4 regions of the Streptomyces sp. NBC_00178 genome follow, and region 3 is predicted to be linked to each of the others. Evidence: riboswitches for the same ligand, from Rfam matches in the RefSeq annotation. Region 3 holds a riboswitch; each other region holds the start of a gene.

Region 1 (6,989 bases), 1.6 Mb from region 3:
GCGCACGTCACCGGGTGCGCCGCGTGCTGCTGCCGCTGCTCGGTCTGGCTCTGGCCATGGGCATGCACGCCCTCTGGAACGGCTCGTCCGCCCTCGGCCCGTACGGCTTCTACGCGGTGTACGGCGCGTTCATGGTGCCGTGCTTCGGCCTGGTGACCTGGCTGGCCGTCTGGTCCCGTCAGCGGGAACTGCGGACCCTGAGCACGGAACTCCCGGTCTACGCGGCGGCCGGCTGGATCGGCCCCGCCGAGCCGGCCGCCCTGGCCTCGATGCGGGCCCGGGGTATGGCCCGGGACATGGCGCGGCACTGGCACGGGGCCCGGGACCGCCGCCTGGGCAGGGCCGCCGCCCACGCGGTCGCCGAGTACGAGTCGTTCGCGACGTCCCTGGCCATGCTGCGCCGGCGGGCGCGCCATGACGGTGCGGGCGCCGACTTCGCCATCCGGGAGCAGGAGTTGCTGCACCACCTGTGGCAGCGCCGGGAGATCGCGGGCCCTGCGCTGGGGTACGCGGCGCACATGACGCGCCGGGCGGGCGTCCACCCGGCGCACCCCCAGGCACCGTTCCCCCGCAGGCTCCCCCACGGCGCTCCGGCTCCCCGGGAGATCCCGGCGCCGCACCGCCACTACGGCGGTTACAACCCCTATCTGGAGCACGGCCCCCGCGCGGCCCCGCCCACCGGCCCTCCCTCGGCGTGAGGGGCCCGGCAGGAGGAGCGGCGGTGCCGGAGCCTCAGGCCGAGGCCTCGGTGAGCTCGGCCAGCTGGCCCTCGGTCAGTTCGAGTCCGGCGACGGCCACGAGTGCGGGCAGCTGCGCGACGGTGCGGGCCGAGGCGATCGGTGCGGCCACGGTCGGCCGGGACGCCAGCCAGGCCAGCGCCACGGTGGCGATCTCCGCGTCGTGCTCCTGGGCCACCTTGTCGAGCGCTCCGAGCACCTTGCGGCCGCGCTCGGTCTCCAGGTGCTTCCCCGCTCCTTCGGCCCGCGCGCTCTCGACGGCGGTACCCGGCCGGTACTTGCCGGTGAGGAAACCCGAGGCGAGCGCGTAGTACGGGACGGCGGCGAGCCCTTCGGCGGCCGCGGTGTCCTGGAGCGCGCCTTCGTAGGTGTCGCGTGAGACGAGGTTGTAGTGCGGCTGCAGAGCGACGTACCGGGCGAGGCCCTCGCGCTCCGAGAACTCCAGGGAGGCCTTGAGCCGCTCCGGGCTGATGTTGGACGCCGCGATCTCCCGGACCTTGCCCGCCTTCACGAGCTCGTCCAGGGTGCCGATGATCTCCTCGACGGGGACCGTCTCGTCGTCGAAGTGCGTGTAGTAGAGGTCGATGTGGTCCGTACCGAGCCGGCGGAGCGACGCCTCGGCGGCCCCCTTGATCGTCGCGGCCGACAGCCCCTTGTACCCGGGGTGCGCACCGGCCTTGGTCGCGACGACGACGTCGTCCCTGTGGGAACGGGCGGACAGCCACGCCCCGATGAGCGTCTCCGACTCGCCGCCCTCGTTGCCCGGGGCCCAGACCGAGTAGGCGTCGGCGGTGTCGATGAAGTTGCCGCCCGCCTCCGTGTAGGCGTCGAGGACGGCGAAGGTGGTGTCCCGGTCGGCGGTCCAGCCGAAGACGTTGCCGCCGAGAGCGAGGGGGAAGACCTTCAGGTCCGAGTTTCCGAGCGGGCGCAGTGATGTCATACCCCGGCACAACACATCGGCGGATCCGCATATTCCGCCCTCGGCGGCTATCCGGTGACGACGGCGGGCCGGCGGCCCTGGCGTCGGGGGGTCGTGCGCCAGGGCCGCCGGGGTATCGAGCTGCGCCGTACGCCGGCGCGGGCGGTCAGATCGTGAGGCCCTTGCCGCGAAGCCAGCTCATGGGGTCGACGCCCGAGCCGTCGGCGGTGTGGATCTCCAGGTGCAGGTGCGGCCCGGTCACGTTGCCGGTCGCTCCGACGCGGCCGATGGTCTCGCCGGTGGTGACCTTCTGGCCGGCGGTGACGTCCATCGAGGACTGGTGGCAGTACCAGACCTCGGTACCGTCGTCGAGCTCCAGGACCGTGCGGTAGCCGTAGGACCCGGACCACCCGGCCGACTTCACCGTGCCGCCGTGCACGGCCTTGACCGGCGTGCCGGTGGGAGCCGCGAAGTCCAGACCGGTGTGGTAGCCGGAGGACCACATCGAACCGGCCTGGCCGAAGGTCGAGGTGATGGTGTACGAGGAGGTGGGGACGGCGTAGCTCAGGGCGAGCTTGGCGAGGCGCTCGGCCTCGGCCTTCTTCTTCGCCGCCTCTTCGTCCGCCTTCTTCTTCGCGGCGGCCTTCGCCTCCGCGTCGCTCTGCTGCTTGGCCGCCTGCGCTGCGGCCTCCTCGGCCGCCGCCTTCTCCTGGGTGGCCCTGGCTTCTGCCTCGGCTCCGGCCTGCTGCTGCTCGGCCTGCTGGAGGATGCGGGCCCGCAGCGCCTCACCGGCGTCCGTGGTGCCCTGCTCGGCCTCGGCCGCGGTGATGCCGGCCGTGGTCAGCGGGGAGGATGCGGTGACCGTGCCCTTGTCGGCGTCGTCGGAGAGGTAAGCACCCACGCCGGGCAGCGACTTGGCGTCGGGAAGGTTGTCCGCGATGGAATCGGGAAGGGAGATGGAGACCGGCGGTTTGCTCTGCGCGGTGGCCATGCCTCCCGCGCCGACGGCCGCGATGACACCGACGCCGAGGACGGTGGAGCTACGGGCGAGACCACGCTGCTTGGCGACGCGGTGCCTGCCGCGCACGGGACGGATGGACTCCTCGGTGGGGTTCCATTCCTCCCACGTCCTGCCCTGTTCACCGGGACTGTCGGGCCTGAAGGGTGCCGGAGCCTCGGGGGCAGGCTGATTTGACGCCACGTGGGCGCACTCCTTTCCTTCCTTCTCGCCTACCGGGTTAGCTGACGGGTTCGGAGCAGGAAGGTCTCCTACGGGCCCCTTCGTCCCTCGCGGGAGTCAGGTGTCCGATTCACCCCATGTAGGTGGTTCCCCGGTTCCCTTGCGGGATTCGGCGCTGCGCACGGTGCCGCCTCTGGCGACGACTGGGACAACCGCGCTGCGTTATCGAACGTTAATAGACATGCGGGTCCGATTCCAAGCGGTTCCCACAGATCGTTCATCGCTCTGACCTGGACTTTAGGGGGGCAATCAGCCCCAAACGGGCGAGTTGAGCACCCCTCACCCAGACGCCACTTTCTGACGTTGCGTCAAATGTTATGCGCAGCGACGTCTTTCGATTACGGACGGTCGCCTTCGGTCATTCACGGTCCCGCCCCACGATCTTCACCGTCCTCCGCCGCTCCTGCTGCCCCCTGGACGGCCGTCCCACCGCGAGGAGTGCGAGGTCGTCCGTCGACCGGCCCCCCGTGTGCAGCCGGACGTCATCGGTGAGGGCGGACAGCAGTTCCTCCGGCCCCGGGAAGATCCTGCCGCGCAGCCGGGCCGCCGGATCGTAGAAGACCCCGTCCGCGTCCCGCGCCTCCGAGAGCCCGTCGGTGAACGCCAGGAAGGTGGCCCCCGCCGGCAGCGGCCACTCGTCCGCACGGTCCGGCCACACGTCGAGGCCCATGCCGAGCGGCAGGGCGGGCTCCGTCGGCCGCAGGACGTCCAGGGCGCCGTCCGCATGGAGCACGAGCGGTTCGGGGTGGCCCCGGTTGACGATCCGCAGCGTGTCGGCACCCACCGGGATCTCGGCGAGCACGGCCGTCACGAACCCCTCCATCGAGTCCAGTCCGCCCCGCCGCGTGCCCTCCCGTGCCAGCGCCCGCTCCAGCCGCTGGCCCACACCCTCCAGCGAGCGCTCCTGCTCGGCCGCCTCGCGGAAGGCGCCGATCACGACCGCCACCGCCGCCACCGCGTCCAGGCCCTTGCCGCGCACGTCCCCGACCACCAGCCGCACCCCGTAGGGCGTGTCCGCGACCGCAAACAGGTCGCCGCCGACGAACTCGTCGGCCTGCGCCGCCTCGTAGCGCGCCGCGACCTGCAGGCCGCCGATCCGGGCCTCCGGCACGGGGAGCACCGCCCGCATCGCGGTCTCCGCGATGAACCGCGCCGAGGCCAGCTGCTCGTTGCCACGCTGCACGACCCGGTTGATGACGAGCGAGAGCGCGGCGACGGTGACCAGGGTGAGCAGGTCCGTGATGGGGGCGGCATCGGTGAGCATGCCGTCGGAGACCCGGATGGCGAGGACGACGAGGATCGCGGCCACACCCGTACGGATCGTGGATGCCAGTGAGAAGAAGGGAGCCGCGATCAGCGGTGCCGCGGCGAAGAGCGGCACGGCGGAGACCTCCGGCGGGGTCGTGACGTCGCAGACGAGCCCGGCACAGATCATCAGAACGGGCAGCAGACGCACGAACCTCCGGGCCCGCGCGTTCCCCTCGGCACGTCCCTGCCGTACGTCCCGCTTCCCCACCTGTGCACTCCTGCCCGGTCCGGCCACGGCTGCGGACGGTACCGCGCCCCGCCCCGGCCGGGCGGAGCCGCGCCGTGACGCGGCCGCTCATCGGCCGAAGGAAGGAGCGCGACGCCGCCCCGCCCCTCCGGGGGTCAGCCGGAGAGCCGGTCCCGCGCGTGGATCGTCAGTGCGTCCCGTACGAAGACGGCGGTTCCGTCCCCGTGGCGATCGTAGTTCTTCGCGAAGCGCGGGTCGGCGGCGTACATCCCGGCGAGCCCGGTGACGTACGAACGGGTGACCTCCGTGGTCGCCGACAGCCACGCGCAGTGCCGCCGCGCGATGTCCTGCACCTCGTCGCCGGCCACGTCGAGGCCGGCGGCCCGCGCCGCGCCATAGTCACGGGCGATGGCCTCGTGCGCCTGCTGGAACGCGGCACGCTCGGCGGGGCTCAGCCCCCGCCACCACCGGTCACCCCGCTCGTACGCCGCACGGCCCCACCGCTCGCCGACCTCCTGCTCGTACACCGTGTGGTCGAAGCCGTCGAACACTTCCTCGGCCATGAGATCCTCCCCTTCCTCGGTCCTGTGGAGAGTGGTCCGCACCGAGGCGATCTGCCGTCCGATGCGCTCCCGCTCCTGCTCCAGCAGGCGCAGATGGGCCCGGAGCGCCACGGCGGTGTCCCGCTGGCCTTCCAGCACGTCCTTGATCGCCGGCAGCGGGAGCCCCAGCTCCCTCAGCAGCAGGATGCGCTGGAGCCTGACCAGTGCGTCCTGGTCGTAGTAGCGGTAGCCGTTCGCACCCGTGCGGCTCGGTACGAGAAGACCGAGATCTCCGTAGTGCCGGAGCGTGCGGCTGGTGGTGCCGGCTCTTCTGGCGATTTCCTGGATGGACCACTCCATGCCGGAAACGCTAGATCTTCACGCAGCGTCAAGGTCAAGCCGCGCATCCCGGAGTCACGAGGGCGCACGACGGAGGCCCGGATCCTCGAAAGGATCCGGGCCTCCGTCTTCAGTAGCGGGGACAGGATTTGAACCTGCGACCTCTGGGTTATGAGCCCAGCGAGCTACCGAGCTGCTCCACCCCGCGTCGTTGTGATTGCAACTCTACGCCATCCGGGACGGTGCTCCGACCACTTTTCCCGGCGGCTCCCCCGGGACACCCGTCCTGGGGGAGCCGCCGCCGCGATTGCGGGCCCCGCGCGGCGGCGGGACTCTTGAAGGACACGACATCCGGTGTTCGGTCCCGTCTGCGCGGCATCCCCAGCTGCCGGCGTCGGCCCAGCAGCCTCACCCGATGAGATGGAGCCAGGGGAGGCCGGGCGCACGCTCGCGAGGAGAAGGCCATGGACGGCACCACACTGGAAGCCATGCGGACCGCGCTGCGCGGCCCGGTCATCGGCCCGGACGACCCGGCGTACGACGAGGCACGCACCGTCTACAACGCCATGATCGACAGAAAACCGGCGGCGCTGGTCCGCTGCCACGACACGGCGGACGTCATGGCGGCCGTCGACTTCGTCCGGGAGCACGGCCTGGACGTGGCCGTCATGGGCGGCGGCCACAGCGGCCCGGGGCTCGGCGTCGTCGACGGAGCCGTCACGATCGACCTCTCCCCCATGGACGGAGTGCGGGTCGACCCCGCCACACAGACCGCCCAGGCGGACGGCGGCGCCACGCTGGGCGAGTTCGACCACGCCACGCACGCGTTCGGCCTCGCCGCCCCGGCGGGCATCATGTCGACGACCGGCATCGGAGGCCTCACCCTCGGCGGCGGTCACGGCTACCTCACCCGCAAGTACGGCCTCACCGTCGACAGCCTGGTCTCCGCCGACGTCGTCCTGGCGGACGGCAGCTTCGTCTCCGCGAACCCGAGCGAGCACGCCGACCTGTTCTGGGCGCTGCGCGGAGGCGGCGGGAACTTCGGCATCGTCACGTCGTTCGACTTCGAGCTGCATCCCGTGGACACGGTCGGCGTCGGCATCACCGTGTGGCCGCTGGAGCACTTCCAGGACGTCATGCGCTGGTACCGCGACTTCCTGCCGCAGGCACCCGACGACCTGTACGGCTTCTTCGCCTCACTGACCGTTCCCCCCGGCCCGCCCTTCCCCGAGGAGATCCACGGACAGAAGATGTGCGGCGTCGTCTGGTCCTCCACCGCCGACCCCGAAGGCCTGGAGCAGACCCTCGCCGTGGTGAACGAACCGGCGCCGCCCGCCTTCCACTTCACGGCGCCGATGCCCTACCCGGCCCTGCAGACCATGTTCGACGCACTCCTGCCCGCCGGGCTCCAGTGGTACTGGCGCGGCGACTTCTTCGACAAGATCACCGACGACGCGGTCGACGTGCACGCGGCCTTCGCGGAGAAGCTCCCCACCGGTCAGTCGACCATGCACCTCTACCCGGTCGACGGCGCGGCGGGCCGTGTCGGATCCGACGACACCGCGTGGGCGTACCGCGACGCCGTCTGGTCGGGTGTCATCGCCGGCATCGACCCGGACCCGGCCAACGCCACCGCACTGCGGGACTGGGCGGTCGGGTACTGGGAGGCGCTGCACCCCCACTCGATGGGCGGCGCCTACGTCAACTTCCTGGGCAC
Region 2 (6,989 bases), 4.5 Mb from region 3:
CTTGCCGTTGCCCGCGATGATCTCGGTCTCGGGTCCGATGACCAGGTCGGGGTGGACTCCGTCCATCGTGTCGGGGTTGCCGGCCTTCCCGATGCCGGTGATCCGGCCGTCGCGGATACCGATGTCGGCCTTGACGACACCCCAGTGGTCGAGGACGACCGCTCCGGTGATGACGGTGTCCGGTGCGCCTTCGGCACGGGTGGTGCGCGCCTGGCCCATGGATTCCCTGATCACCTTGCCGCCGCCGAAGACGGCTTCGTCCCCGGCGCGCCCGGGACCGCCCGACCTGTCCTCGTCGATGCGGACCACGAGATCGGTGTCGGCGAGCCGGATGCGGTCACCGGTGGTGGGGCCGAACAGGTCGGCGTACAGGGGACGGCTGAGTTCAGGCATCGAGGGGACCTCCGGTCTCGCCACGCAGTCCGGGGACGATGCGCAGGCCCGCGAGCGGGACGAGTTCGACGTCGACGGGGATGCCGGGTTCGAAGCGCACAGCGGTTCCGGCAGCGATGTTCAGGCGCAGTCCGCGGGCCGCCAACCGGTCGAATTCCAGACCGCTGTTGGCCTCGGCGAAGTGGTAGTGCGAGCCGACCTGGACCGGCCGGTCGGCGGCGTTGAGGACGGTGAGGCGGGTGACGGGGCGGCCCTCGTTGAGTGGCACCGCGTCTTCCGCGTACAGGATCTCTCCGGGGATCATCGGCCGCTCCCCCGTCAGACGATCGGCTCGTGGACGGTGACGAGCTTGGTGCCATCCGGGAAGGTGGCCTCGACCTGGACGTCGTGGATCATCTCCGGGATGCCCTCCATGACATCGTCACGCGTGAGCACCTTGCGGCCGGAGGCCATGAGTTCGGCGACCGTCCGCCCGTCGCGTGCACCTTCCAGGAGGTGCGAGGTGATCAGCGCGATCGCCTCGGGGTGATTGAGCCGCAGGCCGCGTGCTCTGCGCTTCTCGGCGACGTCGGCCGCCACGTGGATGAGCAGGCGTTCCTGTTCGTGCGGGGTCAGTTGCACGCTTCCACCTCTTCGTCTTCCGCCCGGTACCTGCCCCGGGCGCAGCGGGACCCTATCCCGCCTTCAACACTCTGTTGAACGATGAAGAGGGTTCCGCGGCCAGGTATTGCACGTTAGGGCGAAAGTTTTTCCGGCGCGTTAACTGATCTTTTGCGGCCCCATGGACATCAGGCCCCGCAAGCCGTTCTCCAGCACCTCGGGTTCGACTCCGCCGAACAGCGCTTCCTGCACCATGAACCCCTGGGCGGTGGCGATCATCGTGCGGGCGACGTCGTCGGCGGAGACGTCGGCGTGCATGATGCCGGCCGCGCGGTAGGCCTCCACGAGCTTCGCCCAGCCCACGCGCATGCCGGCGTAGCCGTCGCTGAAGGCTGTGGACAGACGGTCGCTGCGCAGAGCCTCGGCCCAGACCTGGACGATGAGCGCCGCGCAGGTCCGCCGCTCCATGCCGTACAACTGCCCCGCCAGGAAGGTGCGCAGCACCCTGCCGAGGAGCACGTCCGGAGTGGGCGGCGGGGTGATCTCGGCGGCGTCCTCGAAGGCGTGCCGGATGCCGCCGAACGCCTCGTCGGCGATGGCCGCGATCAGGTCGTCCTTCCCCGCGAAGTAGCGGTAGACGGCTCCCGCGGACAGCCCGACCTCCTTCAGCACGTCCTGCATCGATGTTCCGTGGAAACCGTTGCGGGCGAAGCAGCGGGCGGCGCCGGCGAGGATCTGCCGGCGGCGGGCGTCGAGGTGCTCCTGGGAAACGCGTGCCATCCGAAAAGCGTAGAACGAACATTCATTCTCGACAAGCCGAGCGGCGGGCCCGCACAGTTGACAACGAAAAACGAACGATCCTTCTCTTTGGAAACGAGGCATCCTCCATGCCTGCTGCACCGAACCGCCGGGCGGCGGCCGCCGTGCTGCTCGTCCCCCTGATCGTCACGCTCGCGCTCTGGGCCTTCGCGTGGCCCGCCGCCCGGATCGCGCCCCGCGACCTGCCCGTCGGCGTCGCCGGCGCGGCTCCGGCCGCCGATCAGCTGCAGAAGCGGTTCGAGCAGGAGGAGGGAGCCTTCGAGATCCACCGGTACGCGGATGAGCCCGCCGCCCGCACCGCGATCGAGGAGCGGGTCGTATACGGGGCCGTCGTGGTCACCTCCGAGGGCCCCCGGCTGCTCACCGCCTCGGCCGCGAGTCCGGTCGTCTCACAACTGCTCACCGGCGCGGTGGCGGCGGCCGCACCCGGCGGGGGCGGCATACCCGTCACCGACGTCGTCGCCGCCCCGGAGGCCGACCCCCGCGGCAGCGCGCTCGGCGCGAGCATCCTGCCGCTCGCGCTGGCCGGAGTCGCCGCAGGGGCGATCGTCACCCTGCTGAAGCTACGCGGGGCCCGGGCGGCCGCGACCCTGATCGGCGCCTCGGCCCTGGTCGGGCTCGTGGCGACCGCTCTGGCCCACAGCTGGCTCGGCGTGATCACGGGCGACTGGTGGGCAGAGGCAGGCGTCGTCGGACTCACCGTCGTGGCGATCGGCTCGGCGGTGGCGGGGCTGGCCGCACTCCTCGGCACGCCGGGCATCGGCCTGGGGGCGCTGCTGATGGTGCTGTTGGGCAATCCGTTCTCCGGCGTGACCAGTGCGCCCGAACTGCTTCCCGCACCGGTCGGCGTCCTCGGGCAGTGGCTGCCGCCCGGGGCGGGCGGCTCCCTGCTGCGGTCGGTCGCCTTCTTCGACGGTCACGCGGCGGGCGGACCTGCGCTGACCCTCGCGGTGTGGGCCGCCCTCGGCCTGACCGCCGTACTGGTGGGCGGGCGCGGGCACCGCGACGATCCGGCACGCCGCGTCGAGACCGCCGAGCACGCACCGGAGCCCGCACTCGCCTGAACGGCCCGCCCTCCGCGCCGAGTCGCGTCCTCCCCGCCCGCGCGGCGGAGGGCGCGACTTTGCGTTCCGTCGGCGGCGGGAGCCCCGGTCGGTCGGTCGTCCCGGTCGTGGCCGCGGTGCTCCGCGGCGACGCCGAAGCGGCGCCGTCCGCACTCGGCCGGCTCCGAGGATCGGATCGACGACACCATGCGCTTCCTCGTCTGCGAGGTGGAGACCTTCTGCATCGGCCGAGCGGGTTCCGGCGCCGCGGTGCTGCTGGCCGCGGGCGCCCCCGGTCGCGACATGCGCTGCCCGGCGCCCGGGTAGTCATTCAGCAACCCGCCCTGGAGGAGCCGGTGCGGGGGCAGCCCTCGGATCTCGGGATCCCGGCACGCGAGTTGTCGCGCGAGCGTGAGCTGCTCACAGCGATGCCGGCGTTCCACACAGGGCGTTCCGCACAGGAGATCAGCGCCGACATCAAGCGGGACACCATCCTCGACGCCCCGGCCGCCCTGGCGTTCGGGCTGGTGGACCACGTCGTGGAGAACCGCACTCCGTCCCAGCCGCCGCACCCCGCGAGGTGAACCAGCGATGCTCACACCCCAGTTCCCGCCCCTGCCCGCACTCACCCGCGCCGAGGCCGAGTTCATCGACTCCTACCTCGAGGCGCTCGACCAGCTCGGCCGCATCAACCCCGCCCGCGGCGGCGATACGTACGGGGCGCTGCGGGCGGCGCAGGCGCTCGCCTCCAGGGCGGTCGTCCTGCGCGACGCGCTCACGCTCATGCACGAACGGGGTGAGTCGCGGATCCACGCGGAGACGCTGGCCAGGGCGTTACGGGTGCTGGACGGGGAGCGGCGGGCCGGGCGGGTCGCCGTGCCGCCCGCGCCGGCCGGCTGAACACAGGCGCCTGACTCCCCGGCGAGGGAACTCCCTTGCGGCGCTCTTGCCGACACGCCCGACGACTCGATGAGTTTTCCTCGCTCGTTCGGCGTAGAAGGTCCCCCTCCCGAGGGACAGCCCAACTTGCGCATGCGGCGCGGACAGTGAACGGAATCTGTCGTTCCACCGCTGGTGCGGGGCTGGTCCGGCGCGGCCGAGCGGCCACGGGATCAGCCTCGTCCACCCGAATGGATCAGTGGTGACGACTCTCACACAGCGCGGCTTCAGCGAGGAAATCCGGCGGGGCGTGCGTAAAGATCCCTGGGACGACAAGCCCCCGCCGCCGCGGCGGGGCGGTCCGGGCGGACGCCGAGTCCTGCCGCTGTCCGGATGCCTGGTCGACAGAAGTGGATCGGCAGGAGTGGAGGACCCGAGCACAACGGGCCGCCCGGACATCCGGACGGCCCTCGGGGTGAAGCCGCCTTGCGCGGCCGGGCAACTTCGCCAGCCCGAACCCGACAGGTCATCCTTCACAGGCGGCTGACGAAGGGTTGCGCATGACTGCGCAGGTTCATGTCCCGTCTCTGTTCGCCCGGGTCGGCACGGCCTCGGTTCTCACGTTCGCCGTAGGCACCACGATGCTGGCGCCCGGTTTCGTCGAGGACGCCGAGGCCGCGAGCCATTCGACGAGGGCTCTCGACATCGCCGCCTCGAAGAAGGGCGCGCCCTACAGATACGGCGCCACAGGCCCGCACCGGTTCGACTGCTCCGGGCTGACGCTCTACTCGTATCGGAAAGCGGGCAAGAAACTTCCCCGCACGGCGCAGCAGCAGTACAACAAGACCCGCCATATCTCCAGGTCGCAGCGGAAACGCGGCGACCTGGTCTTCTTTCACTCGGGGCGCGGTGTCTACCACGTCGGGATCTACGCCGGAAGCGGCCGGATCTGGCACTCCCCGAAGACCGGGGCGGTGGTCCGGCTGGAGAAGATCTGGTCGAACAGCGTCTGGTACGGGAGGGTCCGCTGACCCCTTCGTCCGCCCGACGCCTTCGGCACCACTTCCCACCGTGATCAGTGCAGCAGGGGCCCGGTCACCAGCACGAGTCCCAGCGCGGTGAGCGCCGTGCCGCTGCCGCCCTCGATGGCGCGGGCGGTACGCGGCCGGCGCAGCCACCTGCCGAGACGGTCCACGAGCAGCGCCACGGCCGGGAACCAGACGAGCGCGAGCAGCACGACCACCGAGGCGAGCAGCAGCGTCCTCGGCAGGGGCGCCTGGCCGTCGGGGACGAACTGCGGCAGCAGGCTGAGGAAGAGCACGGGCGCCTTCGGGTTCAGCGCGTTGGTCAGGAAACCCTGGCGCAGCGAGCGTCCCGGGCCCGGCGCCGTCCCGCCCCGGCCCGCCTCCTCCGTGCCCGGAGCCGAGGCGGGCCGCTTACGCATCGCCCGGAGTCCGCTGAGGCCCAGGTAGAGCACGTACGCCCCGCCGAGCAACTGGACGGTGCGGAAGAGAACGGGCGTCGCCACGAGCACGGCGGCGAGCCCGGCCACCGCCAGCGCGGTGTGCACGAGCAGCCCTCCGGCGACTCCGACCGCGGTGGCGAGGCCGGAGCGGCGGGATGCCAGGGCGTTGCGTACGACCACGGTGAAGTCCGCGCCGGGCAGCGCGACCATGCCTGCCGCCACGGCGACGAAGGCCAGAAGTTGTGCGTCCATGGAGACACTCTGACCCGTGGGAGCCTTTAGCGTGTACTTGCAATCTTCTGGGTCTGCCAAAAGGAATGCTTCATGTACGACCCCGTCAGGCTGGCCGCACTGGTGGCGGTGGCCGAGGCCGGATCGATCACCCGGGCCGCCGCCCGGCTGGGCTACACGGCGCCGGCGCTCTCCCAGCAGCTGGCCAAGCTGGAGAGGGAGGCGGGCGCCGCCCTCCTCGTCCGGCACCACCGCGGGGCACGGCTGACCGCCGCCGGCGAGCTGCTGGCCGGCCGGGCCAGGCGCGTCCTCGACGAGATGGACCAGGCACGGCACGAGCTGGCCCGGCTCACGGGACTGTCGGGCGGCAGACTGCGGGTGGGCACCTTCGTGACGGCCGGAATCCACCTGCTGCCGCCGGTCCTGACCGCCTTCCGGCGCGCCCACCCGGATGTGGAGCTGGCGGTCACGGACTACGAGCCTCCCGCGGGTGTGGCCGCCGTGGCGGCGGGCGACGTGGACCTGGCACTGACCCACGCGTACGAACCCGCTGCCGCGGCGCCCCTGCCGGCCGGGGTGTCGGCCGATGCGCTGCTCGTCGAGGACCTGGTGCTCGTCACCGCGCCGGGGCAGATGCTGTCCGGGAGCAGCGGCCCGCTTCCCCTGGCCGATCTGGCGGGTCGCCCGCTGATCAGCAGCGCGCCGCTGCATCCGCCCCGCCGCGGGGTGGAACGCGCGCTGGCCGAGGCGGGTGCGACCCCTGCGGTCGTGTGCGAGTCACCGGGGTACGCACTCGTCTGCGCGCTGGTCAGCGCCGGCCTCGGTGTCGCCGTGGTACCCGAGATGGTCGCGGCCATGTCCCCGGCGCCGCTGGCCGTCCGACGGCTGGAGCAGGCAGGGTTCCGCCGGACGATCTCGGTGGTCCACCGGGGCCGGGAGAACACGGCGGCCGCCGCCACGCTGCTGGCACTGCTGCGGAGTGGTTTCGGCCGGGCAGGCGCGCCGTGAGTCTGTGTCAGGCCTGCGCGGGGACGGGCCAGGGCAGGACGATCGAGACGGTCTTGCCCCCGTCGGGGGTGGGGATGACGCTGAGTCTCCCCCCGCACTCCTTCGTGAGGGAGCGGATGATCACCATGCCACGGCCGTTGTCCTGGCGGACGGCCGCGGGCAGCTTCTGCGGCCAGCGGGGGTGGCTGTCCGTCACACCCAGGTAGAACTCCTCGTCCCGGTCGAGCCGGAGGTCGACGGTGAAGGTGGGTGACAGTCCGAAGGTGTGCTGGACGGCGTTGGTGGTGAGTTCCGAGACGATCAGCCTTACCGCGTCGGCCAGTTCGCCGCCTTCGGCGAGGCCCCACTCGGTGAGTACCCGCGCGACGTAACCGCGGGCGGCGGACACCGAGGCCGGGTCGCTCGGCAAGGTGACGGTCGCTTCCTGATGGTCTGCCATGGCGTCGCCGTCCCTTCCCGCCCCGACCGTTCCGCAACCGGTCCGGAATGTGGTTCGCGTCAGACTGCCATCTCCCGGGCCGTCCGTACCTGCGATCCACCAAGATATGCAT
Region 3 (6,989 bases):
ACTTGCGCGGGTTGCCGAGTGATTCGAGGTACAGCAGGGCGACATCGGTGTCCTGGTCCTCGAACCAGTACTGCAGGAAGTCGTTGCCGGAGACGTCGGCCCGGTTGCCCGCGGAGATGAAGGACGACAGTCCCGCGCCGCGGCGGTGGAGACCGGACAGGAGCGCGATGCCGATGGCGCCGGACTGGGTGAAGAGGCCGATGCGCCCGGACTGGGGCGATTCGGGGGCGAGGGAGGCGTTGAGGCGGACGGCGTCGGAGGTGTTGATGATGCCGAAGGCGTTCGGCCCGATGATCCGCATGCCGTACGACCGTGCCTGGCGGACCAGTTCGCGCTGCCGTTCCCGCCCGTCGGCGCCGCGCTCGCCGTAGCCTGCGGAGAGGACGACGACGCCCTGGACCCCGTGCTCACCGCAGTCGGCGACGGCTTCCGGCACCCGGTCGGCGGGGACCGCCACGACCGCGAGGTCGACGGGCTCGCCGATCTCGCCCACGGAGCGGTGCGCGGGCACGCCGTCGACCGTGGCCAGGCCGGCGGCGAAGGAGGTGTTCACCGCGTAGGTGCGTCCGGTGAAGTCCGAGCCCAGGAGGTTGCGCAGGACGGTGCGGCCGACCCCGCCCTCCGCGCGGCCGACGCCGACCACCGCGACGGAGCCGGGGGCGAGCAGGCGCTGCACGGAGCGCGCCTCGGCCCGCTGTTCCCGTGCGCGCTGGACGGCGAGGGACTCGGCCGTGGGCTCCAGGTCGAGGGTGAGGTGCACCGAGCCGTCCTCGAAGCTGCGCTGCTGGGTGAACCCGGCATCGCGGAACACCTTGATCATCTTGTTGTTGGCGGGCAGCACCTCGGCGGCGAAGCGGCGGATCCCCCGTTCCCGGGCCACCGCGGCGATGTGCTCCAGGAGCGCCGACGCCACTCCGCGGCCCTGGTGGGCGTCCTGGACGAGGAAGGCGACCTCGGCCTCGTCCGCGGGGGCGGAGGCGGGCAGGCCCCGCTCGTCGATGCGGTCGAAGCGGACGGTGGCGATGAAGTCGCCGCCGACGGTGACGGCCAGTCCCACCCGGTCGACGTAATCGTGATGGGTGAAGCGGTGCACGTCGCTCGCCGAGAGCCGGGGGTACGGGGCGAAGAAGCGGTAGTACTTCGACTCGTCGGAGACCTGCTCGTAGAAGCTGACCAGCCGCTCGGCATCGTCGGTGGTGATGGGCCGGATGCAGGCGGTGCCACCGTCGCGGAGCACCACGTCCGCCTCCCAGTGGTCGGGGTACGCGTGATGCGGACTCTGCTCCGGGGTGGGCTCCATGGGCAAAGCGTACGACCGCCGCAGCGGTCGCGGCGGGTTCACGGCGGGGGCACGCTGAGTGAGCCCGCGGGCGGCCGTCCGGCCCGCTCCGGGACCGGGCACAGCAGGGCGCACCACATGAGAGACTGGTCTAGACAACTCATTACACCTGAAGGGCAGAACCATGGCTGAGCGCCGCGTCAACGTCGGTTGGGCCGAGGGCCTGCACGCCCGCCCCGCTTCCATCTTCGTCCGTGCCGCCACGGCCTCCGGCGTCCCCGTGACGATCGCCAAGGCTGACGGCAACCCCGTCAACGCCGCCTCCATGCTCGCGGTGCTCGGTCTGGGCGCGCAGGGCGGCGAGGAGATCGTGCTCGCGTCCGAGGCGGACAACGCCGAGGCCGCCCTGGACCGCCTGGCGAAGCTGGTCGCCGAAGGGCTCGAGGAGCTCCCGGAGACCGTCTGACCCCGGCCGCTCCCGTCCGGAATTCGCTCTGCGAAAAGCCGCGGCACCCCCACGGGGGCCGCGGCTTTTCTGTTTCCCGAACCTTCGCTTTTCCATTACCGCAACCGCCGGGAACGTCATCGGAAAGGAGATCAGGGCAGCGGAAATAAAGCCCTCCGGCCGTCGCTCTCTTTGTATACGGCGTCATTGTTAATGACGGGCTCCCGCGGTGTTTACGCGGTGTTGCGAAGTCCTCACCCTGGTTCCGGCCGCACGGCCGGATGTGGCGGTGCGGCGCAGCCGGTGGGCCGCCGTGACCCGCTCGGCGTGCTGGACGGCGAGCGCCCTGGCCCGTTCCGCGTCCCCGCGCGCCACCGCGTCGACGAGGGCGCCGTGCTCGGCCCAGGACTCCGCGGGCCTGGCGGGCTGCTCGACGGCGTACATCCAGGCGATCTTGTGCCTCAGCTGGGTGAGCAGCGCGATCAGGGCGGGGCTGCCCGACGCCTGGGCGAGCGTCTCGTGGAACCAGCCCCCGAGCGAGCGCAGATCCTCCCCCTCGCCCCGCCGCGCCCTCTCCTGCCCCAGCCTGACCAGGCCCCGGAGCACCTTCAGGTGCGCGTCGGTACGGCGCTGTGCCGCGCGCGCGGCACCCAGCGGCTCCAGCAGCATCCGGATCTCCAGCAGGTCGGCCGCCTCCTGCTCCGTGGGTTCGGCGACACAGGCGCCGGCGTGCCGGCGGGTGACGACGAACCCCTCGGACTCCAGGGTGCGCAGCGCCTCGCGCACGGGGACACGGGAGACGCCGTAGCGACGCGCGAGCACCTCCTCGGTGAGGCGGCTTCCACGCTCGAAGACACCGGAGACGATGTCGTCGCGGATCGCCGTGCATACCGAATGCGCGGGAATGCGCATGTCCGAACCTCCGCCTTAATCCCCGCGAAACGCGGCCGATCGACGCCTGTTCTGTGACTCTATTGCAACCGGCCGGAATTTCCGATGGCGGGGTGGAATCCATGGATATCTTTTGGCCGGAAGGAAGTTCCGCACGGCTCCCCGGGGGACGGCGAAGGCCCCGGCGCGATGCCGGGGCCTTCGTCGGAGCGGTGCGTGCGGGCGGGCCTGGGTCAGACCTGGACGCCGTGGGCGCGGAGGTAGGCGACGGGGTCCATGTCCGAGCCGTACTCGGGGGTGGTGCGGGCCTCGAAGTGCAGATGCGGTCCGGTGGAGTTGCCGGTCGAACCGGAGAAGGCGATCCGCTCGCCCGAGGCGACGCTCTGGCCGACCTTGACGCCGATGGAGGAGAGGTGGCCGTACTGGGTGTAGGTGCCGTCCTTCATCCGCAGCACGATGTTGTTGCCGTAGGCGCCGCCCCAGCCGGCCTCGACGACCGTGCCGGCGCCGACGGCGACGACGGGGGTGCCGGACGCGGCCTGGAAGTCCACGCCGGAGTGGGTGCCGGAGGACCAGAGCGCGCCGCCGGTCTTGTAGCCGGTGGTGACGTGCGAACCGGCGACCGGCAGGTGGAAGGCGTTGAGGCGGGCGCGCTCGGCGGCGCGTGCGGCGCGCGCCTTCTCCTCGCGGACCTCCTTGGCGCGGGCCTCCGCCTTGCGCTCGGCCTCGGCCTTCGCCTTCGCAACGGCGGCCTGGTGCTGCTGGGCCTCCGCCTGGGCCTCGATCTGCGCGGCGAGACTCGTGTCGAGGGCGACCGTCTGGACCAGACCGGTGCTGCCGGCGGTGACCTCGGAGTCCGCGGCGAGTGCCGGGGAGGCCGTCGCGCCTATGACACCGGTGGTGGCCAGGGCCGCGATACCGGCGGCCCGGGCGCTCGAACGCGTCAGGCGGCTCGGGGCACGGTGCTTCCCGGTGGCACGGATGAACGCCATGAAGTGGCTGGTTCCTTTCCTTCCTTCTCGCCTACCGGGTTAGCTGACGGGTTCGGAGCAGGAAGGTCTCCTACGGACCCCTCCCGTCTCGCGTGAGACGCGGGGATCCGATTCACCCCAGGGACTTGGTGGGTCCCCGGCTCCCCAGGCTCGCGCCTGACGGGGACTCGGCGATGGCTGTCCGGTGCCGCGGTCGCGGCTCGGGTCCGGCGGACAGCCGAGCCGACGCTAGGACGGGCGCCTCACCCGCTCCAAACCGAAAGGGTCTTTTGTCGGACATCCCACAGGATGAACGCGCACGTCCCTTGATAAATCAGACAAAAGACAGGACCCCGGCGGGGATGCCCGCCGGGGTCCTGAATGTGCCGGATCGTCAGCCGCTGACGATCGACACCTCGCCGATGCCCAGCGCCCTGACGGGGTCCGCGATCTGCGCGGCGTCCCCGACCAGCACGGTGACCAGACGGTCGACGGGGAAGGCGTTGACCACCGCGGCCGTCGCCTCGACCGTGCCCGTCTCGGCCAGGCGCGCGTACAGCGTGGCCTGGTAGTCGTCCGGGAGGTGCTGCTCCAGCTGGTCGGCCAGGGTTCCCGCGACGGAGGCAGCCGTCTCGTACTTCAACGGGGCCACGCCCACGAGGTTCTGCACGGCGGTCTCGCGCTCGGCGTCGGTGAGCCCCTCGGCCGCCAGGGTGCGCAGGACCTTCCACAGGTCGTCGAGCGCCGGCCCGGTCGACTCCGTGTCCACGGAGCCGCTGATGGCCAGCATCGCCGCGCCGGTGGGGCCGGACGACGAACCGGGTGCCGTCGAACGCAGCACCTGGCCGAACGCCCGGACGCCGTAGGTGTAGCCCTTCTCCTCGCGCAGCACGCGGTCCAGCCGGGAGGTCAGGGTGCCCCCCAGGCAGTACGTGCCGAGGACCTGGGCGGGCCAGACGCTGTCGTGCCGGTCGGCGCCGATCCGCCCGATGAGGAGCTGGGTCTGCACGGCCCCGGGGCGGTCCACGATGACGACGCGGCCGGTGTCGTCCGCGGTGATCGGGGGAACCGGGCGCGCGGGGACCGAGTCGCCCGACCAGTCGCCGACGGTGTCGGCGAGCAGCGCGTCCAGGTCGATGCCGGTGAGGTCGCCGACGACGACCGCCGTCGCGGTGGACGGACGGACGTGGGCGTCGTAGAAGGCGCGGACGGCCGCCGCGTCGATGCGCCGCACCGTCTCCTCGGTCCCCTGGCGTGGACGCGACATACGGGCCGTCGCCGGGAAGAGCTCCTTGGAGAGCTGCTTCGCCGCCCGCCGGGCGGGGTTGGCCTGCTCGTGCGGGATCTCGTCGAGCCGGTTGCCCACCAGACGCTCGATCTCGCTCTCCGCGAAGGCCGGGGCCCTCAGCGCCTCGGCGACCAGTCCGAGCGCCTTGACGAGCCGGGAGGCCGGGACCTCCAGGGACACCCTGAGGCCGGGGTGGTCGGCGTGTGCGTCGAGCGTGGCGCCGCAGCGCTCCAGCTCGGCCGCGAACTCCTCGGCGGAACGCTTGTCCGTGCCCTCGGACAGCGCGCGGGCCATGATCGTGGCCACACCGTCGAGGCCCTCGGGCTCCGCGTCCAGCGGCGCGTCGAGGAAGATCTCCACGGCCACCACCTGCTGGCCCGGCCGGTGGCAGCGCAGCACGGTCAGGCCGTTGGGCAGGGCGCCCCGTTCGGGCGCGGGGAAGGCCCAGGGCCTGGCCTCGCCGGCGGTCGGCTGCGGGTGGTACTCCATCGCTACTCCAGTCACGGCGGCGTCGGTCACTTGTCGGCCCCCTCGTGCGCGTCGGTGCCGTCGGTACCCTCGGTGTCCTCGGCCGGTTCGACCGGCTCGTAGACCAGGACGGCACGGTTGTCGGGCCGCAGATGGGCCCGGGCGGCGGCCTTGACCTCGTCGGCGGTCACGTCGAGCACGCGGCCGACCGCGGTCAGGGCGAGCTGCGGGTCGCCGAACAGGACGGCGAACCGGCACAGTTCGTCGGCCCGTCCGGAGACCGTGCCGAGCCGGTCGAGCCACTCGCGCTCCAACTGTGCCTGCGCGCGTTCCATTTCCTCGGGGGTGGGGCCCTCCTCGGCGAAGCGGGCCAGCTCCTCGTCGACCGCCTCCTCGATCCGCGGGACCTCGACGCCTCCGGACGTCTTCACGTCCAGCCACCCCAGCGACGGCGCGCCGGAGAGCCGGAGCAGCCCGAATCCCGCGGCCACGGCCGTACGGTCGCGGCGGACCAGGCGGTTGTGCAGGCGGGACGACTCGCCGCCGCCGAGCACGGTCAGCGCCAGGTCCGCGGCGTCGCACGCACGGGTGCCGTCGTGGGGCAGCCGGTAGGCCGCCATCAGCGCGCGTGCCGGCACCTCCTCGTGGACCACCTCCCGCAGTTGTCCGCCGATGATGTCCGGCAGCGTGCCGTCGCGCGGGGGCTGCTTGCCGTCGTGGGACGGGATGGATCCGAAGTACTTCTCGATCCAGGCGAGCGTCTGCTCGGGGTCGATGTCCCCGACGACGGAGAGCACGGCGTTGTTCGGCGCGTAGTAGGTGCGGAAGAACGCCTGCGCGTCCTCCAGCGTCGCCGCGTCCAGGTCGGCCATGGAACCGATCGGCGTGTGGTGGTACGGGTGGCCCTCCGGGTACGCGAGCGCGGTGAGCTTCTCGAACGCGGTGCCGTACGGGACGTTGTCGTAGCGCTGGCGGCGCTCGTTCTTCACCACGTCCCGCTGGTTCTCCATGGACTCCTCGTCGAGCGCGGCGAGCAGCGAGCCCATCCGGTCGGCCTCGAGCCACAGGGCCAGCTCCAGCTGGTGCGTGGGCATCGTCTCGAAGTAGTTGGTGCGCTCGAAGCTGGTGGTGCCGTTGAGGGAACCGCCGGCTCCCTGCACCAGCTCGAAGTGTCCGTTCCCCTTGACCTGGCCCGAGCCCTGGAACATCAGGTGCTCGAAGAGGTGGGCGAGGCCGGTGCGGCCCGCCACCTCGTGGCGGGAACCGACGTCGTACCAGAGGCAGACCGCGGCTACCGGGGTCAGATGGTCTTCGGAGAGCACCACGCGCAGGCCGTTGGCCAGCCGGTGCTCGGTCGCCGTCAAGCCGCCGGAACCGGCCTGGGCTGTGGCCGTGTGACCCATGGGCATGTACGTCCCTTCGATCGGTACAGGATTTTCCTGCCGGACCTGCCACTGTAAGCAAGCGCACGGGCACCTGGCGAAGTTCCCGCCGGGTGAATGTTGTCGTAGATCCTGCCGTGAAGAGGGGCTTCGCGGGGCCCCCGGAGAGCGCTTCGGACGGGTCGAGGTCGGCGTTGTCGGTGCGGCGGTCCACAATGGTCGGCGTCAGAACCTGAGGTTGCCCGACAGAATCTGTGAAGGAGTC
Region 4 (6,989 bases), 850 kb from region 3:
TGTCGATGCGGATGTTCCGCCGCGCGGACGCCGCCCCGACAGGCCCGGAGGACTACGCCTGCCAGACCGACGGCATGATCGGTCTCGGCTGCGGGGCCCGGTCGTACACGTCCTCCCTGCACTACTCCTTCGACTACGCCGTGGAGATGCGGGAGATCAGGGGCATCATCGACGCCTTCACCGGCACCGCGGACTTCTCCCGGGCGGAGGTCGGCCGCTACGTCGACGAGGGCGAGGCGCGCAGGCGGCATCTGCTGCAGTCGCTGCTCCAGGCCCGGGGCATGCGGACCGCCGAGTACCGCGACCGTTTCGGTGCCGATCCGTACGCCGACTTCCGTGCCGAACTGGATCTCTTCGCCGGGCGGGGCTGGCTCGACGCCACCACGGGCCCCGGCCTGCTGCGTCTCTCCCCCGAAGGGCTGGCCCACTCCGACGCGCTCGGGCCGGAGCTGTTCTCCCCGGAGGTACGGGCCGCGATGGCCGCGTACGAGGCGAAGTGAGCGGGCCGGTGGGCAAGGACCTGACCATCCTGTACCGGGGTCCGCTGGCCTCGTGCGACTACGACTGCCCCTACTGCCCGTTCGCGAAGCGCCGGGACAGCGGCGAGCGACTGCGCGCGGACCGGGCGGCCCTGGAGCGGTTCACCGCCTGGGCCGCCGAGCAGTCGGGCGACCGGCTGTCGGTGCTGTTCACCCCGTGGGGCGAGGCGCTGGTCCGTTCCTGGTACCGGCGGGCGCTGGTCGAGCTGTCCCGTCTGCCGCACATCGCGAGGGTCGCCGTCCAGACCAATCTCAGCGGCCGTACCGCGTGGCTGGCGGAGGCGGAACGGGACAAGGTCGCCCTGTGGTGCACCTACCACCCGGGCCAGACGCCGTACGAGCGGTTTCTCGGCCGGTGCCGGGAGCTCACGGCTCTCGGCGTGCGCCACAGCGTCGGAATCGTCGGTCTGCGCGAGCACCTGGCCGAGGCCCGGCGGCTTCGCGCCGCGCTGCCGTCCGAGGTCTACCTCTGGGTCAACGCCGCCGAGGGGCACACCTATACGGACGAGGAGGCGGCCGACTGGACGGCCCTGGACCCGCTGTTCCCCTACAGCAGGCATCCCCACCGCTCGGCCGGTCTGCCCTGCCGGACCGGTGAGTCCGTCGTCTCGGTGGACGGTGACGGGACGGTGAGGCGCTGCCACTTCGTCCGTGACGAGCTCGGCAACCTCTACGACGGCAGCTACCGGGACGCCCTCGGTCCGCGCGGCTGCCCACGCGACGTGTGCGACTGCCACATCGGCTACGTGCACCTGGAGACGCTGCCGCTGTACGACGTCTTCGCGGGCGGTGTGCTGGAGCGGATACCCGCCCGTCCGGTGCGGATGCCGGCGCCGGCCGGGCCCGTGTCCGCACCGGCCGGGCCCGTGTCCGCGGGACCGGCCCGGCCGCTCCTGCCGTTCGTCAGCAGTCGCTGAGAAGCCGACGGGCTGTCACAGCGGCAGCAGGTCGGGGCGTTTGGCCTCCACGTGGTCACCGGAGGACTCACCGCGCAGGCGCCGGCCGATCCACGGGACGAGGTACTCCCGCGCCCAGTTGATGTTGTCGCGACGCACTTCCAGGGTGCCGCGCTGCGCCTGCGGGGGCCACGCCTGATCGGGGTCGGCCGGCACGTCGAGTCCGAGGACCTGGGCGGCGCGGAGCGCGACCCGGGTGTGCCCCTCGGGCGAGAGGTGCAGCCGGTCGTTGTCCCAGGCCCTGCGGTCCTGCACGGACCGCAGGGACCACAGGTCCAGGACCGGGCAGTCGTACCGGTCGGCGATGGACCGGACGTGTGCGGTGTAGGTGGCGATCTTGCCCCGCAGGTGCCGGAGCACCGGGATACCGCGGGTGTCGAAGCCGGTGGTCACCATGACGGTGCCGACCGCCTGGGTGAGGTCGGCCACCGCGCGCTCGAAGCGCTCGGCGACGTCGTCCGGGTCCGAGCCCGGGCGGAGGATGTCGTTGCCGCCCGCGCAGAAGCTGACCAGATCGGGGGCCAGTTGCTTGGCGCGGGGCACCTGTTCCTCGACTATCTGGTCGAGGAGTCGTCCGCGTACGGCGAGATTGGCGTACCGGAAGATTCCGTGCGGGTCGTCCACCGGGCCGGCCATCGCGTCGGGGACCGGGAGCTGGTCCGCGAGGAGAACGGCGAAACGGTCCGCCCAGCCGACGAGCCTTCCGTCCGGACCGGGGTCCCCGACGCCCTCCGTGAAACTGTCGCCGATCGCCGCGTACGACCCGATGATGCCTCGTCGTCTGTTTCTCGAATCGTCTGCCACAAGGGATTATCCTGCACCCTCGAATGTGACCTACGCGACCGTAATAAGGGGTTGACGGGTGGTGACAAAGACCACCCGGTCAGGTTTTGGTAAAGCCGGAATAAGCCGAGGGGCGATGCGCCGTCGCGCATCACCCCTCGGCCGGACCCCTGGGTCATGTCCCTCAGATGGTGACGCCGTGCGAACGCAGGTAGGCGATCGGGTCGACGTCGGAGCCGTAGCTCGGGCCGGTGCGGACCTCGAAGTGGAGGTGCGGGCCGGTCGAGTTGCCGGTGGTTCCGGACAGGCCGATCTGCTGGCCGCCGGTGACGGTCTGTCCGGCCGAGACCTCCAGCGAGGACAGGTGCGCGTACTGGGAGTACATGCCGTCGCTGTGCTGGATGACGACCTCGTTGCCGTACGCACCGCTCCACCCGGCGGAGACGACGGTGCCGGGTCCGATGGAGCGGACGCTGGTGCCCGAGGCGGCCTGGAAGTCGGAGCCCGTGTGGTAGCCGCTGGACCAGCTGGCGCCGGCCACGTGGTACTGGGTGGTGACGGTGGGGTGCTCGACCGGAGCCGCCCAGCCGGAGGCGGTGGCCTCCGACGCGGCGGTGGTCTTCTCGGCCGGAGCGGCCTTTGCGGCCTTCCCGGCGGCGGGCGCGGCCTTCGCGGCCGGCTTCGCGGCGCCGGACGCCTTGGCGCCGAGGGTCAGCTTCATACCCGGGACGATCAGGCTCGGGTTGCCGCCGATGACGTCGCGGTTGTCCTTGTACAGCTTCTGCCAGCCGCCCTTGACCTTCTTGGCGGTGGCGATCTTCGCGAGGGAGTCGCCGGAGACCACGGTGTAGGTCTTCGGGGCGTCCTTCGCGACGGCGGCGGGCGCGCTCCGGGTGACGGCGGCGGACTTCACCGCGGGGGACGCCGGCTCGGCCGCGTGGGCGCCGGTGGCGCCGATCAGCGGGAGGGCGAGTACGGCGCCGCCGGCCCCTGCGGCAAGGATGCCTCGGGAGAGCGGACCGGACTTCTTACGACGGTGCTTGCCGTGTGCGGGCATGGGGAATTCCTCTCCGGCGCCTGCGAGGTGAGCTGTCGGGTTCGGGCTGGAGATGCCCGGCCGCGTGGTGACGCGTCTTGACCCCGAGCCGTTCCGGATCGCTCCGGCCGGCGACTTACCTGGTTCCCCCGCTCCTGCCACGCGTGAGTCGGTGCGGATTCCGGGCGGCGGCAGGATTCGGCGTTCCGTCCGGATTGAGCGTGACCGTAGGCGAGCGAGGACTCGGGTAACAAGCCTCGGATTCCCGGCCGGAATCCCCGATTCAATTCCGTTATGGAATTCCCGTCACACTCCGTGGATTACGGATCTTGGTTTTCCGTGAGGCGTCCGGAATACCCACGGGCACCTTCACCACACACCGTCACGGATATGATCCCGCTCACCCGCCTCCCCCCATGTCCCGCACAATCAGGGCATGTTCTGGTAAATGCACCAATACGGACATCGCGCTGCCCGCTCCTCCGCACAGGGCGATACGGCGGGGACGCGACGCGTGCGCGATGCAGCCATGTCGTATCGTCGCGAGCGTGTCCCGTCGGCGAGCGGCGCCGGCGCCAGACCCTCCAGGAGCCCTTGTGACGCAGCTGCCAGAGGTCCCCCCGGCCGGCCCCGAGCCGACGGACGTGGACCTGACCGGTGTCCGCAACTTCCGCGACGTCGGCGGGCTCCCGACGAGCGACGGCCGCACCGTCCGCTTCGGGCGCCTCTTCCGCAGCGGCCACCTGGCCCACGCGACCGCGTCCGACACCGCATTCCTCGCCGGGCTGGGCCTGCACACGATCTTCGACTTCCGCAACGCCGCCGACCACAAGCTCGACGGACACGACGTGGAACTGCCCGGCGTCCGGAACGTCAGCATCCCGCTCTCCGACCCGGCCGACGGCGCGGAGTTCTGGCGGCTGGTGCGCGACGGGAACATCCAGCAGCTGCGCTCGATCCTGGCCGACGGCAAGGGCACCGAACGCATGGTCCTGTCCTACCGCTCGATCATCACGGACCGGACGGCCGAGCACAGCCGGGTCCTGCACGCGCTGGCCGAGGACAGCGTCCCCGCACTCATGCACTGCGCCGCGGGCAAGGACCGGGCGGGCCTGTCGGTCGCGGTCTCGCTGCTCGCGGTCGGCGTCGAGAAGGAGGCCATCGAGGCCGACTACCTCAAGTCCAACGACGCCCACCGCCGCTACAAGGTGCACCGCAGCGACACGTCTCCGGTGGGCATGTCGGAGGAGGTCATGGAGCTGCTCAATCCGCTCTTCGGCGCCCACCGCGAATATCTCGACGCGGCGTTCGCCACGATCGAGGAGACCTGGGGCAGCACCGACCGCTACCTCCTCGAAGGGCTGAAGATCAGCCACGAGACGCGCGAGAAGCTGCGTGGGCGCCTCGTCGAGGGCGCCTGACGGCGACGGGACGGGCCCTGCCCGGCCGTGGTGGGAGACGGGCAGGGCCGGCAGTCGGCTCTCAGCCCTTGCCCGCCACGGTGAAGAGCAGGAAGAGGAAGGCCGCGACGACGTGTCCTGCCACCAGGTAGGCGATGAGCCGGATGACGACCCCTCGGGGCATCCGCCGCTCCTGTGTGTCCCCGTCGTCCCCCGGCCGGGGGCGCGGGGTGAGCGGGTCGTAGTACTCGGAATCGGACATGTCAGCCCTTCCTTGCGGCCCCTGGGAGACCGGAGCGACGGCACTGCGGCCTCCATGAGCGGCCGAAGCGGGAACGATACGTGGGATCAGAGCCGGACCGCGGGGCCGAGGCACAGCTCGGCGGCCGGGCTCTGGAGCAGTGTGTGGACGAACAGCAGGCTCGCCCCGCCGCGGCCGAGCGCCGCGATCCGGTGCGGGGTGAGGGAGTCGAAGTGGGCGCTGTCGCCCACGCCGAGGTCGTGCACGGTTTCCCCGAGCACGACCCGCAGCCGCCCGTCGAGGACGTACAGCCACTCCTCGCCGGGGTGGACGCGCACGAGTTCGCTCTCGGTGCCGTGGGGGACGTGGACGCGCAGCGCCTGCATGGCGCGTCCCGAGCCGCCGGCCTGCCGGTAGAGCCAGCCGCCGGACCCGTCGCCGAGTGCGTCGTCGATCGGTCCGCCACGGACGATCGCGTCACGTTCCGGCGGCATCTCACCCAGGAGCTCGGAGACGGTCGTACCGTAGATCCGGGCGAGACCGAGCAGCATCGGCAGCGAGGGCTGGCGGCGCCCGGTCTCGAGCCGGGAGAGGTGGGCCGGGGAGAGTCCCGCCCGCGCGGCGGCGCTCTCCAGGGTGAGACCGCGGTCGCGGCGCAGCTCGCGCAGGCGTGGGGCGACGCCCGGAAGGTCGTCGGCCACCCCTCCGTCAGGAGGATTCATGCCCCCATTGGGCCAGGAACTTTCCCCTGAGGCAACTTTATTGCCTCAGGGGCAAAAGACGGGCGGAGCCGGGTTCAGCGATTGACGGCGGCCTGTTTCACCAGTGTCCGGCCGAAGTCCCACATCAGCCCGTTGCCGCTGTGCGCGTCGTCCATGACCGCGGTGAAGGCGGTCACGAAGCGCTCCACCTCCGGCTCCCCGATGACCAGGGGCGGAATCAGCTTGATCACCTCCAGGTGGTCGCCGGAGACCTGGGTGAGGATGCGGTGCTTGCGCAGCAGCGGCACCACCACCATCTGCGCGAACAGTCCCTTGCGGGCCGCCTGCAGCATCGTCCAGCGGCTGCGCAGCCGGAGGGACGACGGCCGGCCGAACTCGATCCCGATCATCAGCCCCCGCCCCCGTACCTCGTGCAGCAGCTCGTAGCGCCCGACCAGGGCCGCGAGCCGGTCGCGCAGCAGGTCGCCGGTGCGGCGGGCGTTCGCGACGGTCTCCTCCTGCTCCATCACGGAGAGGACGGCGAGCCCGGCGGCCATGGCCTGGGCGTTGGATCCGAAACTCGCGGAGTGGACGAGGACCCGGTCCATGGAGGAGTAGACGCGCTTGAAGATCCAGTCCCTCCCGAGCGTCGCACCCACGGGGACGTATCCGCCGGAGAGCGCCTTCGCGACGCAGAGGAGGTCGGGCTCGACCCCCTCATCGTGCTGGTAGGCGTAGAAGTCCCCGGTCCTGCCGAGTCCCGTCTGCACCTCGTCGACGATGAGCAGGGCCTTGTGCCGGCGGAGCAGTTCCTGCGCCTCCCGGAGGAAACCGGGAGGCGCGGCGTGCACGCCCTTGCCCTGGATCGGCTCCACGATGAGCCCGGCCACGTCCCCGCGCTTCAGCTCGCGGCGCAGTGCGTCGAGGTCGCCCAGTGCGATGGCCGTGTCCGGCAGCAGGGGTGCGAAGCCGTCCTTGAACCCCTTCTCGCCGTTCACCGAGAGCGACCCCGTCGTCAGCCCGTGGAAGGCGTGGGTGCAGTAGAGGATCCGCGGCTTGCCGGTGGCGTACCGGGCGAACTTCAGCGCGGTCTCGACCGCCTCGGTCCCGCTGTTGCCGAAGAACACACGGTCCAGGTGCGGGCTGTGCACCAGCAGTCTCTCGGCCAGGAGTCCGGGCAGCGGCTGGCAGTCGAAGCGGGTGAGGTCGGCGAGCGAGGCGTCCAGGACGTCGTGCAGGGCCCTGCGTACGACGGGGTGGTGGCGGCCCAGGCCCATGACCCCGAACCCGGCGAGCATGTCCAGGTAGTCGTTGCCCTCGGCGTCCCAGAAGT

What was found. Region 3 has a riboswitch for cyclic di-AMP ahead of OHT61_RS24440 (M23 family metallopeptidase). Riboswitches for the same ligand answer to the same signal wherever they lie in the genome.
Region 1: it holds a riboswitch for cyclic di-AMP, as region 3 does, so the genes downstream of both, OHT61_RS17230 (M23 family metallopeptidase) here and OHT61_RS24440 (M23 family metallopeptidase) in region 3, are expected to answer to the same signal.
Region 2: it holds a riboswitch for cyclic di-AMP, as region 3 does, so the genes downstream of both, OHT61_RS04380 (C40 family peptidase) here and OHT61_RS24440 (M23 family metallopeptidase) in region 3, are expected to answer to the same signal.
Region 4: it holds a riboswitch for cyclic di-AMP, as region 3 does, so the genes downstream of both, OHT61_RS28050 (M23 family metallopeptidase) here and OHT61_RS24440 (M23 family metallopeptidase) in region 3, are expected to answer to the same signal.

The regions. Positions count from the first base shown of each region.
Region 1 covers NZ_CP108143.1:3,965,302-3,972,290, reverse strand. The annotation lists gene OHT61_RS17240 (PrsW family intramembrane metalloprotease) at 1-698, shown strand, start outside; gene OHT61_RS17235 (aldo/keto reductase) at 733-1,677, opposite strand; gene OHT61_RS17230 (M23 family metallopeptidase) at 1,823-2,857, opposite strand; cyclic di-AMP (ydaO/yuaA leader) riboswitch at 2,870-3,021, opposite strand; gene OHT61_RS17225 (PP2C family protein-serine/threonine phosphatase) at 3,255-4,412, opposite strand; gene OHT61_RS17220 (MerR family transcriptional regulator) at 4,547-5,293, opposite strand; tRNA gene OHT61_RS17215 (tRNA-Met) at 5,407-5,480, opposite strand; gene OHT61_RS17210 (FAD-binding oxidoreductase) at 5,737-6,989, shown strand, end outside.
Region 2 covers NZ_CP108143.1:1,042,276-1,049,264, forward strand. The annotation lists gene OHT61_RS04345 (urease subunit alpha) at 1-393, opposite strand, end outside; gene OHT61_RS04350 (urease subunit beta) at 386-697, opposite strand; gene OHT61_RS04355 (urease subunit gamma) at 712-1,014, opposite strand; gene OHT61_RS04360 (TetR/AcrR family transcriptional regulator) at 1,153-1,773, opposite strand; gene OHT61_RS04365 (ABC transporter permease) at 1,881-2,876, shown strand; partial or broken gene OHT61_RS04370 (ATP-dependent Clp protease proteolytic subunit) at 3,057-3,439, shown strand; gene OHT61_RS04375 (hypothetical protein) at 3,447-3,755, shown strand; cyclic di-AMP (ydaO/yuaA leader) riboswitch at 4,119-4,291, shown strand; gene OHT61_RS04380 (C40 family peptidase) at 4,295-4,765, shown strand; gene OHT61_RS04385 (LysE family translocator) at 4,810-5,451, opposite strand; gene OHT61_RS04390 (LysR family transcriptional regulator) at 5,524-6,438, shown strand; gene OHT61_RS04395 (ATP-binding protein) at 6,446-6,877, opposite strand.
Region 3 covers NZ_CP108143.1:5,560,497-5,567,485, reverse strand. The annotation lists gene OHT61_RS24455 (bifunctional acetate--CoA ligase family protein/GNAT family N-acetyltransferase) at 1-1,300, opposite strand, end outside; gene OHT61_RS24450 (HPr family phosphocarrier protein) at 1,464-1,745, shown strand; gene OHT61_RS24445 (GntR family transcriptional regulator) at 1,935-2,636, opposite strand; gene OHT61_RS24440 (M23 family metallopeptidase) at 2,849-3,607, opposite strand; cyclic di-AMP (ydaO/yuaA leader) riboswitch at 3,622-3,790, opposite strand; gene OHT61_RS24435 (M16 family metallopeptidase) at 3,981-5,363, opposite strand; gene OHT61_RS24430 (M16 family metallopeptidase) at 5,390-6,751, opposite strand.
Region 4 covers NZ_CP108143.1:6,414,825-6,421,813, reverse strand. The annotation lists gene OHT61_RS28065 (STM4012 family radical SAM protein) at 1-500, shown strand, start outside; gene OHT61_RS28060 (STM4011 family radical SAM protein) at 509-1,456, shown strand; gene OHT61_RS28055 (SGNH/GDSL hydrolase family protein) at 1,472-2,299, opposite strand; gene OHT61_RS28050 (M23 family metallopeptidase) at 2,463-3,335, opposite strand; cyclic di-AMP (ydaO/yuaA leader) riboswitch at 3,340-3,499, opposite strand; gene OHT61_RS28045 (tyrosine-protein phosphatase) at 3,911-4,735, shown strand; gene OHT61_RS28040 (DUF6126 family protein) at 4,797-4,976, opposite strand; gene OHT61_RS28035 (helix-turn-helix domain-containing protein) at 5,063-5,677, opposite strand; gene OHT61_RS28030 (aspartate aminotransferase family protein) at 5,752-6,989, opposite strand, start outside.